4 regions of the Paenibacillus sp. cl6col genome follow, and region 1 is predicted to be linked to each of the others. Evidence: riboswitches for the same ligand, from Rfam matches in the RefSeq annotation. Region 1 holds a riboswitch; each other region holds the start of a gene.
The links. Region 1 has a riboswitch for thiamine pyrophosphate ahead of BLS15_RS21915 (ECF transporter S component). Riboswitches for the same ligand answer to the same signal wherever they lie in the genome.

Region 1 (3,125 bases):
GTTCGGCTGGAGGCTGCTTTCCCGTATTTCTGAATCGTGGGAACCATCGCTTGCGAGCCTGTGCTGGCAGCTCTTGACCCTCAATAAGATACATGCCTGTAGTACGCAGAATTTGCATAAGAGACAACAATAGTGTGCTCTTGCCAGCGCCGTTCTCTCCGATAATCGTAATCCATTCCCCCGGATAAATATCTACGCTCGGGACGGATATGCGACGAATTTCTTCATAGTATCCGCTAAAATCACGCAAAGAGAGCAGTGGCTGCACGGCTTGCAGACGCGTGTAGGTGAGCCCGCCGTCCTGCTTGCAATGAGGCTGTTGATATCCGTTCGCCGTTCGTTGCTGCGTTATGGCTTGGTAGGCTTCTGAATAACTGTAGTCCTGCCATACACCGGGATACCAAATACCATATTCAATGAGCTTATCTTTATGATGTAGAAATACATTTTTCGGCTCGTCGTCCGCAATGATTTGTCCAGTGCTGTCGAATAGCACCACACGATTGATAATGTCGATAACATGCTCGATTTTGTGCTCCACGATTAGAATGGTGGAGGAATCGGCAGCTTGTTTCACGGTGTCCCAGACTTGCTTCGTTCCTTCTGGATCAAGAAGCGCTGTAGGCTCATCGAGGAACAACACCTCTGGTTCTAGCAGCAGGACGGACGCAAGCGCGAGCCGCTGCTTCATTCCTTGGGATAGCGTATGGATTTCTGTATGCAGATTGTTGAACTGCAATCCCACTCTTTCAAGTATGCCTGTCATGCATGCTGGCATTTGATCATAGGGGATCGAGAGATTTTCCAGTACAAAGGCGAGCTCTTCATCTACATATGGCATGCAGAACTGGCTGTCCGGATCTTGGAATACGAAGCCCCAGCTTGAAGGAAGCTTAATCTGATCGTATTTCATCGGCACTTCGATAGAGTGGGGCATAATTCCGCTTAATACATGCAGCAATGTTGATTTGCCGCAACCGCTTGGCCCGAGGAGCAGTACCTTCTCACCGGTAGAAATGTGGAAGGAGAGGTCCTTGAACAGCAAGGAATCCTCTCCTGGAAATGTTAGGCGCAAGCGGTCAACAAATGCAGACGAATTCGCATGAGATTCCTGTTGCATGTGTAACCACCTTATTCCGAATTTGTGGCGTACGCACAAATTCTATCTATTCATATTATGCGTGCTATTGATTAAGTACCGCGTAATCTTCTTTGGACACAGGACGTATGGATTTGGTTACCCCTGTCACTTCCAATGCACGAACGAGCAAGCCGGCAAATACGCCAGCGAAGATGAACGCACTAATGACACGAAGTCCGTACTTCAAGACGAGCACCCATGTCTCGTAATCTGCATATCCGTAACCGAGATCGATAATGAATGAGCCGACTGCGGACAGAATGCCAGCGATGCCTGCGATGACGATGCTGTGCTTGCGGTATCCAGTCAAGGCGAATGCCAATTCTGCCGCCAGACCTTGTACACAGCCATACACAATCGTCTCTAGTCCCCAAGCAGAGCCAAGAATAGCCGATAAATTAGCGGCAGCAAGACTTGCAAGGAAGCAGACGCCGGGCTTGCGAATGACTAGGTACGCGAATGGGCCAGCCATAAACCACATGCCATATGTTAATTGTCCTGCTTGTGGGAACAACGGCTTTGCGAGACTGTAGACGCTCTCCCACATTTTGAAGATCACACCAAATACGACCCCGATCATCACGGTAATGAGAATATCCGTAAACTTTAATTTGTTGCTTCTCTGTTGTTCTGGCAACATAACCCTCTCCTTTGTTGTATAGCTAGCATACAAAAAAACCGTCTGGCAACCAGACGGTAGAAGAGTCCTAGATCACAGCAGAGCATGATCACACGACAAATACAGATTCTCTACGCTGGCATTATCCAGATCAGATTAACGGTCAGTAGCGGTATACTCATCTACAATCTCAGCCTGATTCCTCAAGCCCCCGAATTTGTATGACTATGCAATTGCTCATATCATACAATATTCATGATAGGTTGACAACGAAATGTTTACAAAAAACATAAAAATAGGATAGGGATAGAAGCCAATGATTGTAATCGTTCGCTAGACAACATCGAAGAGAGGAATAAGGAGATAAGGAGCGTGTTAGGAGATTTGAAGAGAGAATAGAACAAAATGAGGATCAGGAAGAAGTCCTGATCCTCATGAATTGTTAATCGTGTGAAGTTGTAGAATGTCGTCTCAATGACAAGCTGTATACGATCCCTCCGCATGCAAGAACTGCTATGAGCAGAATAATCAGGCCACTGTATAAGGCAAATGAAGCTTCCTTGGCAACGGTAGGTGTCAGTGAAGTCAACAGCCAACTATGTGTAAGCAGACCGCCGACTACAGCGATGCCGATGCCTTCAGCCATAAAGCATGCAAAGCTGAGCATGCTCATTCCTTCTCCTGCTTGGTCAGGTGCTAGCGATTCTGCAACGGATGCAGATATAACTGTCTTGATGAATGACAACCCTCCGAACACGAGCACGAGGGCGAACGTCATCAGCCATGGAGAATCATTCCCCCACGCAAGGAGCGTGACGAAACTGAATGTGACAAGACCTATTCCAGCGACAAATACAAATGAAGTTCCTCTCTTATCAACGAGAGTTCCACCGAGTATGCCGAACAGAATAACGCTGAGTGACCCTGGGAAAATGATCGCGCTGCCGATAACAGCGGTCGAAAGTTGATGTACATCCCGCATGAAGTAAGGAACCATGGAAATAAATCCAGCTACCGTTCCTAGCAAAATGGAACCAGCAAGCGTGCCAAGTACATATGGGCGATTAGCGAACAGGGACGGAGCAATAAACGGTTCGCGAATACGGCGGATATGCAAAGCAAACCCAAGAACGAGAATCATACTGCAGACCAGATAGAACCAGACATATGTCGTAGTAAACAAGGTAAATAGAATAATGCCTGCTGACAAGAAGGCAATGCCGATGATATCTGTTCTCCCATTGCGAGAAGGCTCCTGCGGCAGTGCGGTCAAGAAGAAGGGGAGACTGACTATTGTCATTACCGGAATGACAAACAGGTAGGACCAATGCACATAATCTGCCAGTACACCGCCTACAGCTGGGC
Region 2 (3,125 bases), on a different contig from region 1:
ATTTCAAATAAGCAGCCCTCAACAATTTCGGTAACTGAAAAAACATCTTAACACCCAAATGTAAACATGTACGGTAAGGAGTAGAGAACTAAATCCCTGCTCCTTATCGCATGATACGGGAAATGGAAGTATTCCTAACAGAGTCATGCTACACCCTTAGCAGAGAAGGGAATATCCTTGAATATCCACGGATAACCCCCTTAATTCTATTTTACGAATCGCCTGTAGAGGTCTATACTTAAGGGGTGTTAAGGAACAAGGCATTTCACAACAGCTTCGTTCAATCGGGATGCAGCAATCCCCCTTGAACCCAGTTATCATACGGGTTCTTAGCTCAGTTGGTAGAGCAGTTGACTCTTAATCATCAGGTCGAGGGTTCGAACCCCTCAGAACCCACCAATTATGTGATCAAAACGGCAGAGAATGCCGTTTTTTTGTTGCATCCTCTTCATTTTTGAACGGCAAAAAGGTAACGTTATTCTATCAGTCGGAGACAATGGTATCGGCGTTCAGGAGCCGATCAAGGAACATATTTTCGAAGAATTCATCCGCGGCGATGGCCCGATTAAAGACAGTACAGGCTTAGGTCTCGCCATTTGCAAAAAAATCATAACGCTCCATGATGGCACGATTGAACTAACGCAGGATCAGTGTTACCATACCTTGTTTCAAATCACGTTGACTATTACGGAGGACTAGAGTTCCTTCATGATGTCGGGCATCACCTTCAGGCTTCGATACCACGGATCGTTTGCATGCCCGGATCTAGCCCATTGCAATATTAAGCTCCAGTTTGAAGTATTCCTTTTGGTGTTACACCCTTTACAAACGGATCATCCCGTGTATAATGAAAGCTGTCAAGCATATGAACGATGGAAACTGCATAGTGAATTTCGAACACTAGGGGTGCTGTAACAAGCTGAGAGACAGCGGCAACGCTGTTAACCCTTACAACCCGAACTAGATAATACTAGCGTGGGGAAGTGTAGTCGACTGATTGATATAAGCTGCGGCTTCGTCATGTTCGTCATTGCATGAAGCCATGTCATACCCTTGTATCCTCAAGCGTAACTGCACCGACTCACGGTGCAGTTTTTTTGTTGTCTGCTGACCACATATTGATTCGTCAGGGAGGATATAAGTTATGAGTCAGTTATCTTGCGGTACGAGCCGCATCGTTGGTTGTCGCTTTTCTATCTATCCGATGAGCGATCGCTTCGTTGACCTTATTTTGGGAGCGTTGCGAGACACAGACATGTCTAAGGTATGGTGCCATACCGATGATGTCAGCACCTGGGTTCGTGGGCGCAGTGAACACGTATTCGATGTCGTTCAGTCAATCTTTTTACATAGCGCGGCAAGTGGAGAACATGTTGTGCTGAATGCTACCTTCTCTGTTGGCTGTCCGGGCGACACACAAGGAGATGCCTTCATGAATACGGACGAAATTCGAATGAATGCGGAACGGTATCAAGCGATTCCTCTCAAGGTCGCTGCTCATTTTGCGCTCTACCCGCTCGGAACGGCAGATTACATGGATACGATCTATGAGATCATTGGCCTTGCTAAGGAAGAAGGCACTTTCGATGAGAGCGCTCATTATGCAAGCCGCTTAGAAGGAGATGCACAGCGAGTATTTACTACACTTAAGAACGCGTTTAATCGGGCGAGAAAATCAGACAAGTCCCATGTAGTGATGACAACTACGATGTCAGCCAACAGCCCTTCCACAAGGTAGCAGCTGAAGATAAAGAATTTCCAAAATGCAAATTACAAACCAAACGGACTCATCCGATCATCGTTCTAAGAAAAGAGGAATGTTCATGAATTCGCGAAACAGCCAATGGAAATTACGAGATATTGTCGTTCTCAGTTCATTATCTGTTGTGTTTGCCGTCATTTATCTGCTCTTCTTGCAATTAGGCAATGTGCTTGTTGGCTTTATGGGGCCGATGGGATATGAAGTCATCTTCGGCATTTGGTTTATCGTATCGATCATCGCTACCTATATTATCCGCAAGCCCGGGGCTGCCGTCATTTCTGAGACAGTCGCTGGACTGATTGAGGTATTAATCGGCAACGCCGTAGGGCCTATTTTGATTGTATCCGCCCTAATTCAAGGTTTGGGTGCCGAAGCCGTATTTGCCGCTACAAGATATCGGAATTATTCAACCAAAGTGCTTATGGAGGCTGGGGTGGGCTCCGCTGTATTCAGCTTCGCGTGGGGGTATTTCCGCAACGGTTATGCGGCCTACTCTGTTGGTCTCATCCTCGCGATGTTCGTCGTTCGCTGTATAAGTGGCGCACTCCTCTCGGGTCTGCTTGGCAAATGGATTGCGGACGCCTTGGCCAATACAGGAGTTCTTAGAAGCTTCCCAATTGCAAAGGGGCAGCGATAACATGGCAAGCCCAGCGCTTCTCATTCCCAATCACCCAGCACAATCGACCTTACAACGTGACGCCGAGCATGGAGCTCTTATTGCACTGGAAGCCACTGATCTGACACTCGCCTTCGAGACCGAAGGCAAGCCTGTCTTATCCAACATCAATGTCACCCTGCATGAGGGGGAAACCGTTCTGCTGTTGGGCCCAAGTGGCTGTGGCAAGAGCTCGCTAGCCTTTTGCCTTACCGGGCTATATCCACATGCAATAGACAGTCTAGTTGAAGGCAGTGTCCTCGTGTACGGCAAGCCAATCGAACAGTACGATTCCGGTGCAGCGGCCCAGCATATCGGAATTGTATTTCAAGATTTCGAAAGTCAGTTCTGTATGCTGCGTGTAGAAGAGGAAATAGCCTTTTGCCTAGAAAATCGGGATTGTCCTCGAACTGAGATGGAATCCATGATTCAAGAGGTATTAGAAAAGGTAGGATTGCTCGCATGGCGTCATGCGTATATTCACGAACTATCGGGAGGCATGAAGCAGAAGCTGGCTCTCGCCTGCGCTCTAGCCCTTCGCGTGCACATGCTTGTATTGGATGAGCCCACATCGAATCTCGATCCGTATACAAGACATCAATTTGCTGTACTCATTTCAGAACTGGCACGCAAGGAAGGGATGGCTCTGCTCATCATTGAGCACCAATTGGACGATTGGATCGGCATGGCGAATCGCCTGCTCGTGAT
Region 3 (3,125 bases), on a different contig from region 1:
TCTTCCCCATTTTTCGTCTTCGGAACGATCTGAATGCTTACTAAACTGTTCGCCATCTTGCTTCTCCTCCTCTTTCTCAATCCTCATGTAATGATCAACTTGTAACGGTCTTGGTGACGATTATCTCGTATCGATATCATGTAACGATATACACAGGTAACGATATACAGCAAAAGGGCGCATATGCGCCCATTGCCTATTCCTATAACCGTATAGGCTTATGAAGCTGGCAAGAAGTCATTCGTAAACGCCTTGTCTACATCAATGCTCTTATCCATTAATTTGTTCCCCACGAGCCAATTCATGTAATTTGCCCATACGTCACGCTTTTGCTCGCCCCAGCGAGGTGCATCGTCCTTATACTTCGGACTCAGCCATTTCTGGCTTGCGATAACCAGATCTTTGTTCAAATCCGGCACAGCTTTAAGCAGCAGGTTGGCTGCATCTTCTGGATTGTCAATCGCATATTGATAGCCCTTGGACGTAGCACGCATGAATGCCTTAATCAATTCAGGATCTTCCTTGATCAGCTTCTCGCTTGTCGAAAGAACCGGCGTATAATAGTCGAGTTCCTTCGCATATTGATTGACATACAGCATATCAATCGGCTCACCACGAAGCTCTGCTTCAATACCTGTCCAAGCGTAAAAGATCCACGCGAAATCAATATCCTTCTTCACGGCTGTAAAGTAATCGGCATTGCCCATGTTGACGCTCTTCAGCTTGCTATAGTCGCCGCCGTCCTTTTCCATAATCGTGCGGATAATCATCTCCTCAACCGGAGAGCCCCAGCCGCCATACGTTTTGCCTTCAAAGTCCTTAGGTGACTTGATGTTCTTGTCCTTCGGCGCGGCAAAGCCTGATGTATTATGCTGAATGATCGCACCAATCGACACGATCGGAACATTTTGTTGTCGAGCCATCGTAATACTTTCCTGAACACTAACACCGAATTGCGCTTCTCCCGATGCGATCATCGCCTCTGATGCGCCAGTACTCGGCTGCAATATCTCAACATTCAGACCTTCTTCCTCATAGTAGCCCTTCTCCTTAGCGACATACAAGCCAGTATGGTTCGTATTCGGCGTCCAATCAAGCACAAGCTTAATGTCGCGTTTCTCCTTCGACTTATCCGTTCCTTGCTCCTGAGTCGTGTTCCCCTCTGCCTGGCTCCCTTGTCCTGCTTCTTGACCCTTGCCGCCGCAAGCAGCGAGCGCAAATGTCATCATGATAACGAGCGCCAGCATCAACCCTCGTGTAAAGCGTGTCCGTTGCATATGATGAATCCCCCTTCTCTTCCTTCCCTCACTAGTGGAGAGCCGATCATGAAATTAGAAAGTGCTTCGATAACGCCTGCCGCGTTCACCAGTTGGACGATCCGCTCGATCGTATATGTGTGGATGAGCAAGTTCCCGTCCCGCCGTCCTGCAACACGATTCAGATCCACAAAAAAAAGCGCCCCCTCTGGGACGCTTTGTGTGCCGTTCTACGCGTATATGCGAATGTGCATCATACGATGAATCACGTCAATAAGGTCATCCGGCATTCGTTCATCCGTACAGCAATTATGTCCATTCTGCCCAAAGCAGCGCACATTCATGCAGAGCATGACGAATAAGCAAGCAACCTAATTATAACAATAATGACGCGGTTCAACGTCTTTCCTACGCTGGCATTACCCAGATCAGGTGTAAGGGTCGGTATCTTAATGGGATACAATCTCAGCCGGCCAAATTCCAGCACCCCTAGCGTGCATATGCAGTTATCGAAGCTACCATATTACACGGGTAATTATAGTCCTCATCCATCAGAAAGTCCAGTGACAAACAGAAATTGCAAAGTGTCCGCTGATCATTGAGGCAATGCTTATATCTCCCATCAACTTCGTTATTCGTATGCTTTATGACAGCAGATTGCTCATATTCACTAGATTCCTGTCGAAAAAAGTTCCATGTGAAACAAGGGACAATATTCCATTTTAACTCAAATAATTACCTCATTGATTTCTTGGCGTAGAGGATGTCTGTATGATACGATCACCAAATATCAATTCAATTCGAATACCGGATTCGAGCAAGGGGATGAAGAGTAGTATGACAGAAGCGTTAATCGGCAGCACCATTTCCGCCTTATCCACAGGCATCGGGGCCATCCCGATCTTGTTCATGAGGAGCATGTCTCACCGTATGAGGGATATCCTTCTCGCCTATACAGCAGGGATCATGACAACAGCTTCAATGTTCAATCTTATCCCCGAAGCGCTTGCCAGCTCTAATGTGTTCGTGATTGCATTCGGCCTGCTGCTTGGCTGCTTCGTGCTGCTGTGGCTGGAGCATTCCCTGCCTCATATGGATTTGGAGAATCCGAATCAACGAATTCGCATCAATATCGAACAGAAATCATTCCTTATCATTGCGGCCATCACCCTTCATAATTTGCCGGAAGGCTTGTCTGTCGGCGTCAGTTATGCGAGCAGCAATGATACACTTGGGCCGTTAATCGCGTTTTCCATTGGATTGCAGAATGCACCAGAGGGCTTCCTCGTCGCCTTATTCCTCGTCAATCAGAACATCAATCGCTGGAAAGCGCTTGGCATCGCTACCTTAACAGGCGTCGTTGAGATTGTCACCAGCATGCTCGGATACACACTTAGCTCTTATGTGAGCAATCTGGTTCCATATGGGCTGTCCTTTGCAGCAGGGGCAATGATGTTCATTGTGTATAAAGAACTGATTCCTGAAAGTCATGGAGACGGACATCAGCGGTCGGCCACCGTCTCCTTCATTCTTGGCCTTATTACGATGATTGGATTGACAGACTGGTTCTAAACAATGATGCTTCAATCGTTTAATAGAACATGTTCATCAATCAAGCTCATGCAAGGGCTACCAATGGACTAGGCAGCGTTTTATATCATTACTTAACCGGCGTAATATTTGCTGTTCTGCTTGGATTATCCCACTTTACGCTGGCTCCCATGACTTTCGAAATAAAGCTTAACGGAACAAAGGTGCGTTCCCCGTTTTTTTCAACCGGACCATCGAGTTGGATCTGTTGATCACCTGCCAACGCGGTTTTACCTCCCACGTTAACTGAATTGATTTTGCCGTTGAAGTTGATTTGAA
Region 4 (3,125 bases), on a different contig from region 1:
TACAGAGGTAAATGCAGGACTGTTCTACCGCTACCCGGTCAAGGAGATGTGTCCGAGTTCCTCCTTTATCGATGTTCTGCTTCGACATGATGTCCCCTTTACCCTGTCATCGGATTCTCACTTTCCAGACGACGTCGGCAAATACGTGGCGGACAATACCCTTATGCTTCAGCAGCGCGGTCTAGCCGAAATTGCCACATTCCATCAACGCAAACGCATCATGCGACCGCTCGCAACTTCGACTTCTTAATAAAGAAAACGCAAAGCGAGCTGCCCTCTCTCCTATCCCATGAAAAGCAATTCCCGGCGCAACGACTGCACCGGGGATTTCATGTATATTATTTTATTTTCTTTCGAACCGGTTCGAATAGCTGCAGCCAATAAGCGTTGCTGCTTCCTGCCGGGCTGTCATTTCGTATATGCTCCTCCAAGCAGAATCTTGCCTCCGAATCAGGCTCGTAGTCTGGATGCTCGTTCAATTTCTCCATCAATAATTGCCACGATCCCGTAATATCATCTGTACTCTCCATCATGGCATACACCCCGCCGGAGAACCTAGCCTCCGCCAAATGACTTGGTATATCGATATTTTCTGGAATGGAGGCATATGCACAATAACCGTAAACGTTCGATTCAACGTCAGGGAGTGGTTCTTCATTTTTTCCAAATAGCCGTGCCGTTCCTTGCAGTTCAGCTTGCACGAGCCAGTCCGCTAATGATTCGATCGCTTCTTCTTCTGGTGATGCGCTTACGACAACATGGCAAGCCATTCTCATTGGTGGAAGGGTTACGAATTTGATCGATGCTGGAGAATAACTCCACTGATTACTCATCGGCATTGTCACCTCATGTTTCATATTTGAATGTAGGAACGGTTCATGACATAATTGCAGCAGCAATTGAGCCGTAATCGGTTCATTGAGGTACTTGTGCAACTGCTCCAACCATTTCTTCAATGTTAGTTCCTTCGATATGCACTCATTCTTGTGCTCAATCATCTCGTGTGCATACTGAGTCATTACCTGATGTGCGGTTCGGAACGTCATATCCGCCAGCACCACTTTAATCTCTTTAATCCCAATATCAAACCCTCTTAACAAAGCAGTTATACGGATTGCAAGCACAGTCTGTTCATCATACATCCTCCAGCCAGAACTGGTATCGCGCTGACTTGCAAACAACCCCTGCGACTCCCAGTGGCGCAGGGTACGGCTCGTCACACCGATTTCCTGCGATAATTTATCGATTCCTATCATGTTGCCCATCACTATCATCAACCTCTGTCACTTGACGTATCATAAGGCGCCTTATGAGGTTATTGTATCAGTTGTCGCAGCGTCAATTACAATACGAAACTTCGCTCCAAGCACTAACAAATTATCGTTTTGACCGAATGGTTGAGAAAACTAACGTTTTACAATTATCTCCATCAATGCTAAAGTAGTTCGTAAGATGAATATGACGTGAAATCCACTAGGGGAGCCGCATAGGCGGCTGAGACAAGAATTCTTGGACCCTTTGAACCTGATCCGGGTAATACCGGCGGAGGGAAGTGGAGCCGGCCTCATGGTCTTTTTGTATGGACATGATGAAGCCGCTCCATTTCGGGGCGGCTTTTTTTGGCTGCCGCGAAGTGCTCCTTGACCAGATTTCAGCATGCATTCATCATCTATCCAATCATTCGGAGGTGCTGTTCATGCTTACATTTACGGAGGAACTGAGACACGAAGCAGAGCCGATATACGATGCCATTATGGATCATCCATTCGTTCGGGGAATTGCTGAAGGTACTGTCAAGAAAGAACAGTTGATTCACTACGTAAAGCAGGATTTTGAATATTTGAATGCCTTTATTCGGATTTACGGCATTGCGATTTCCAAATGTAACAGCCGAGAGACAATGGCTCTTTTCAACGAGCAAATCTCGTTTGTGCTGAATAGCGAGATACACCCCCATCATAATTTTTGTAACGTGGCAGGCGTAACGTTCGAAGAACTGCAAGGCTACCCGATCGCCCCTTCTGCGAGCCATTATGTGTCCCATATGCTTACCGTGGCCCACGAAGGAACCCTAGAAGATATTATTGCGGCTTTGCTGCCGTGCCCATGGACATATACGGAGATCGGACAACGTCTGCTAAAAGAAGTGAATCCAGATGAGACCCATCCGTTCTATGAGTGGATTCATTTCTATGGAGACCTCGGCGGCGGAGTTACGGACAAAATGCGCCGAATGCTGGATGAATGGGCAGAATCGCTGTCGCAAGCACGCAAGCAGCAGCTGAAGAAGCATTTTCTGACTAGCTGCCAGCTGGAATATATGTTTTGGGACATGGCTTATCAAGTAGAAGACTGGCCGGTACGCTTGGCGGAGAAGACAGAGGTGAAACAAGGATGATCGATATGCAGTTCTTCCCCCAACGTATTAAGGAACGGCGCCCCCTCATCCACAATATGACGAATATCGTCGTCGCCAACTTTACCGCTAACGGTCTGCTAGCCATTGGCGCCTCCCCTGTGATGGCTTCAGCCAAAGAAGAGGTAGCAGACATGGCCAAGGCAGCAGATGCGCTCGTATTGAACCTCGGCACGCTCGATACAGACATGATAGAAGCTATGCTAATCGCAGGGCGGTCGGCGAATGTACATGGCATTCCGGTTATTCTCGATCCAGTAGGCGCAGGCGCAACGCCGTATCGGACGAAGGTGTCCGTGAAGATGCTCAAGGAATTGCGTGTCTCGATCGTGCGCGGCAATGCCGCGGAAATTGCTCAGCTGATGGGTGAAGCTGGCGAGATCAAGGGCGTGGATTGCATGGAGTCTGAAAGCTCCCTTCGTTCCCCTGAGGAGTTGTTCGATCTTGCTGCACGGGCAGCTGACCGTTTCGGCACCATCGTTGCCATTTCGGGCAAAGAGGATGTCATTACAGACGGCACAACCGGCTACGTTATTGCGGGCGGTCATCCGATATTAACGAGCATAACGGGAAGCGGGTGCCTGCTGACATCGGTCATCGGCGCATTTGCTGCGGTAGAATCTGATTTATTGCTGGCAGGAGCCGCAGCGATGTCTTATTATGGGGGCGCAGCAGCCCATGCCTATCGAACAGCGGGCCACCGAGGTCC

Region 2: another riboswitch for thiamine pyrophosphate. It lies ahead of BLS15_RS15100 (YkoF family thiamine/hydroxymethylpyrimidine-binding protein); the one in region 1 lies ahead of BLS15_RS21915 (ECF transporter S component).
Region 3: another riboswitch for thiamine pyrophosphate. It lies ahead of BLS15_RS25670 (hypothetical protein); the one in region 1 lies ahead of BLS15_RS21915 (ECF transporter S component).
Region 4: another riboswitch for thiamine pyrophosphate. It lies ahead of tenA (thiaminase II); the one in region 1 lies ahead of BLS15_RS21915 (ECF transporter S component).

Annotation. Positions count from the first base shown of each region.
Region 1 covers NZ_FNAZ01000009.1:148,417-151,541, forward strand. Annotated here, with positions in the region: gene BLS15_RS21910 (ABC transporter ATP-binding protein) at 1-1,120, opposite strand, end outside; gene BLS15_RS21915 (ECF transporter S component) at 1,185-1,781, opposite strand; TPP riboswitch at 1,872-1,985, opposite strand; gene BLS15_RS21920 (MFS transporter) at 2,203-3,125, opposite strand, start outside.
Region 2 covers NZ_FNAZ01000005.1:165,090-168,214, reverse strand. Annotated here, with positions in the region: tRNA gene BLS15_RS15110 (tRNA-Lys) at 324-399, shown strand; gene BLS15_RS15105 (sensor histidine kinase) at 424-699, shown strand; TPP riboswitch at 893-999, shown strand; gene BLS15_RS15100 (YkoF family thiamine/hydroxymethylpyrimidine-binding protein) at 1,145-1,738, shown strand; gene BLS15_RS15095 (ECF transporter S component) at 1,824-2,399, shown strand; gene BLS15_RS15090 (ABC transporter ATP-binding protein) at 2,401-3,125, shown strand, end outside.
Region 3 covers NZ_FNAZ01000013.1:109,372-112,496, reverse strand. Annotated here, with positions in the region: gene BLS15_RS25680 (thiamine-binding protein) at 1-56, opposite strand, end outside; gene BLS15_RS25675 (ABC transporter substrate-binding protein) at 219-1,277, opposite strand; gene BLS15_RS25670 (hypothetical protein) at 1,247-1,447, opposite strand; TPP riboswitch at 1,644-1,757, opposite strand; gene BLS15_RS25665 (ZIP family metal transporter) at 2,094-2,828, shown strand; gene BLS15_RS25660 (stalk domain-containing protein) at 2,917-3,125, opposite strand, start outside.
Region 4 covers NZ_FNAZ01000001.1:752,227-755,351, forward strand. Annotated here, with positions in the region: gene BLS15_RS03240 (histidinol phosphate phosphatase domain-containing protein) at 1-250, shown strand, start outside; gene BLS15_RS03245 (MerR family transcriptional regulator) at 339-1,265, opposite strand; TPP riboswitch at 1,466-1,568, shown strand; gene tenA (thiaminase II) at 1,697-2,398, shown strand; gene thiM (hydroxyethylthiazole kinase) at 2,395-3,125, shown strand, end outside.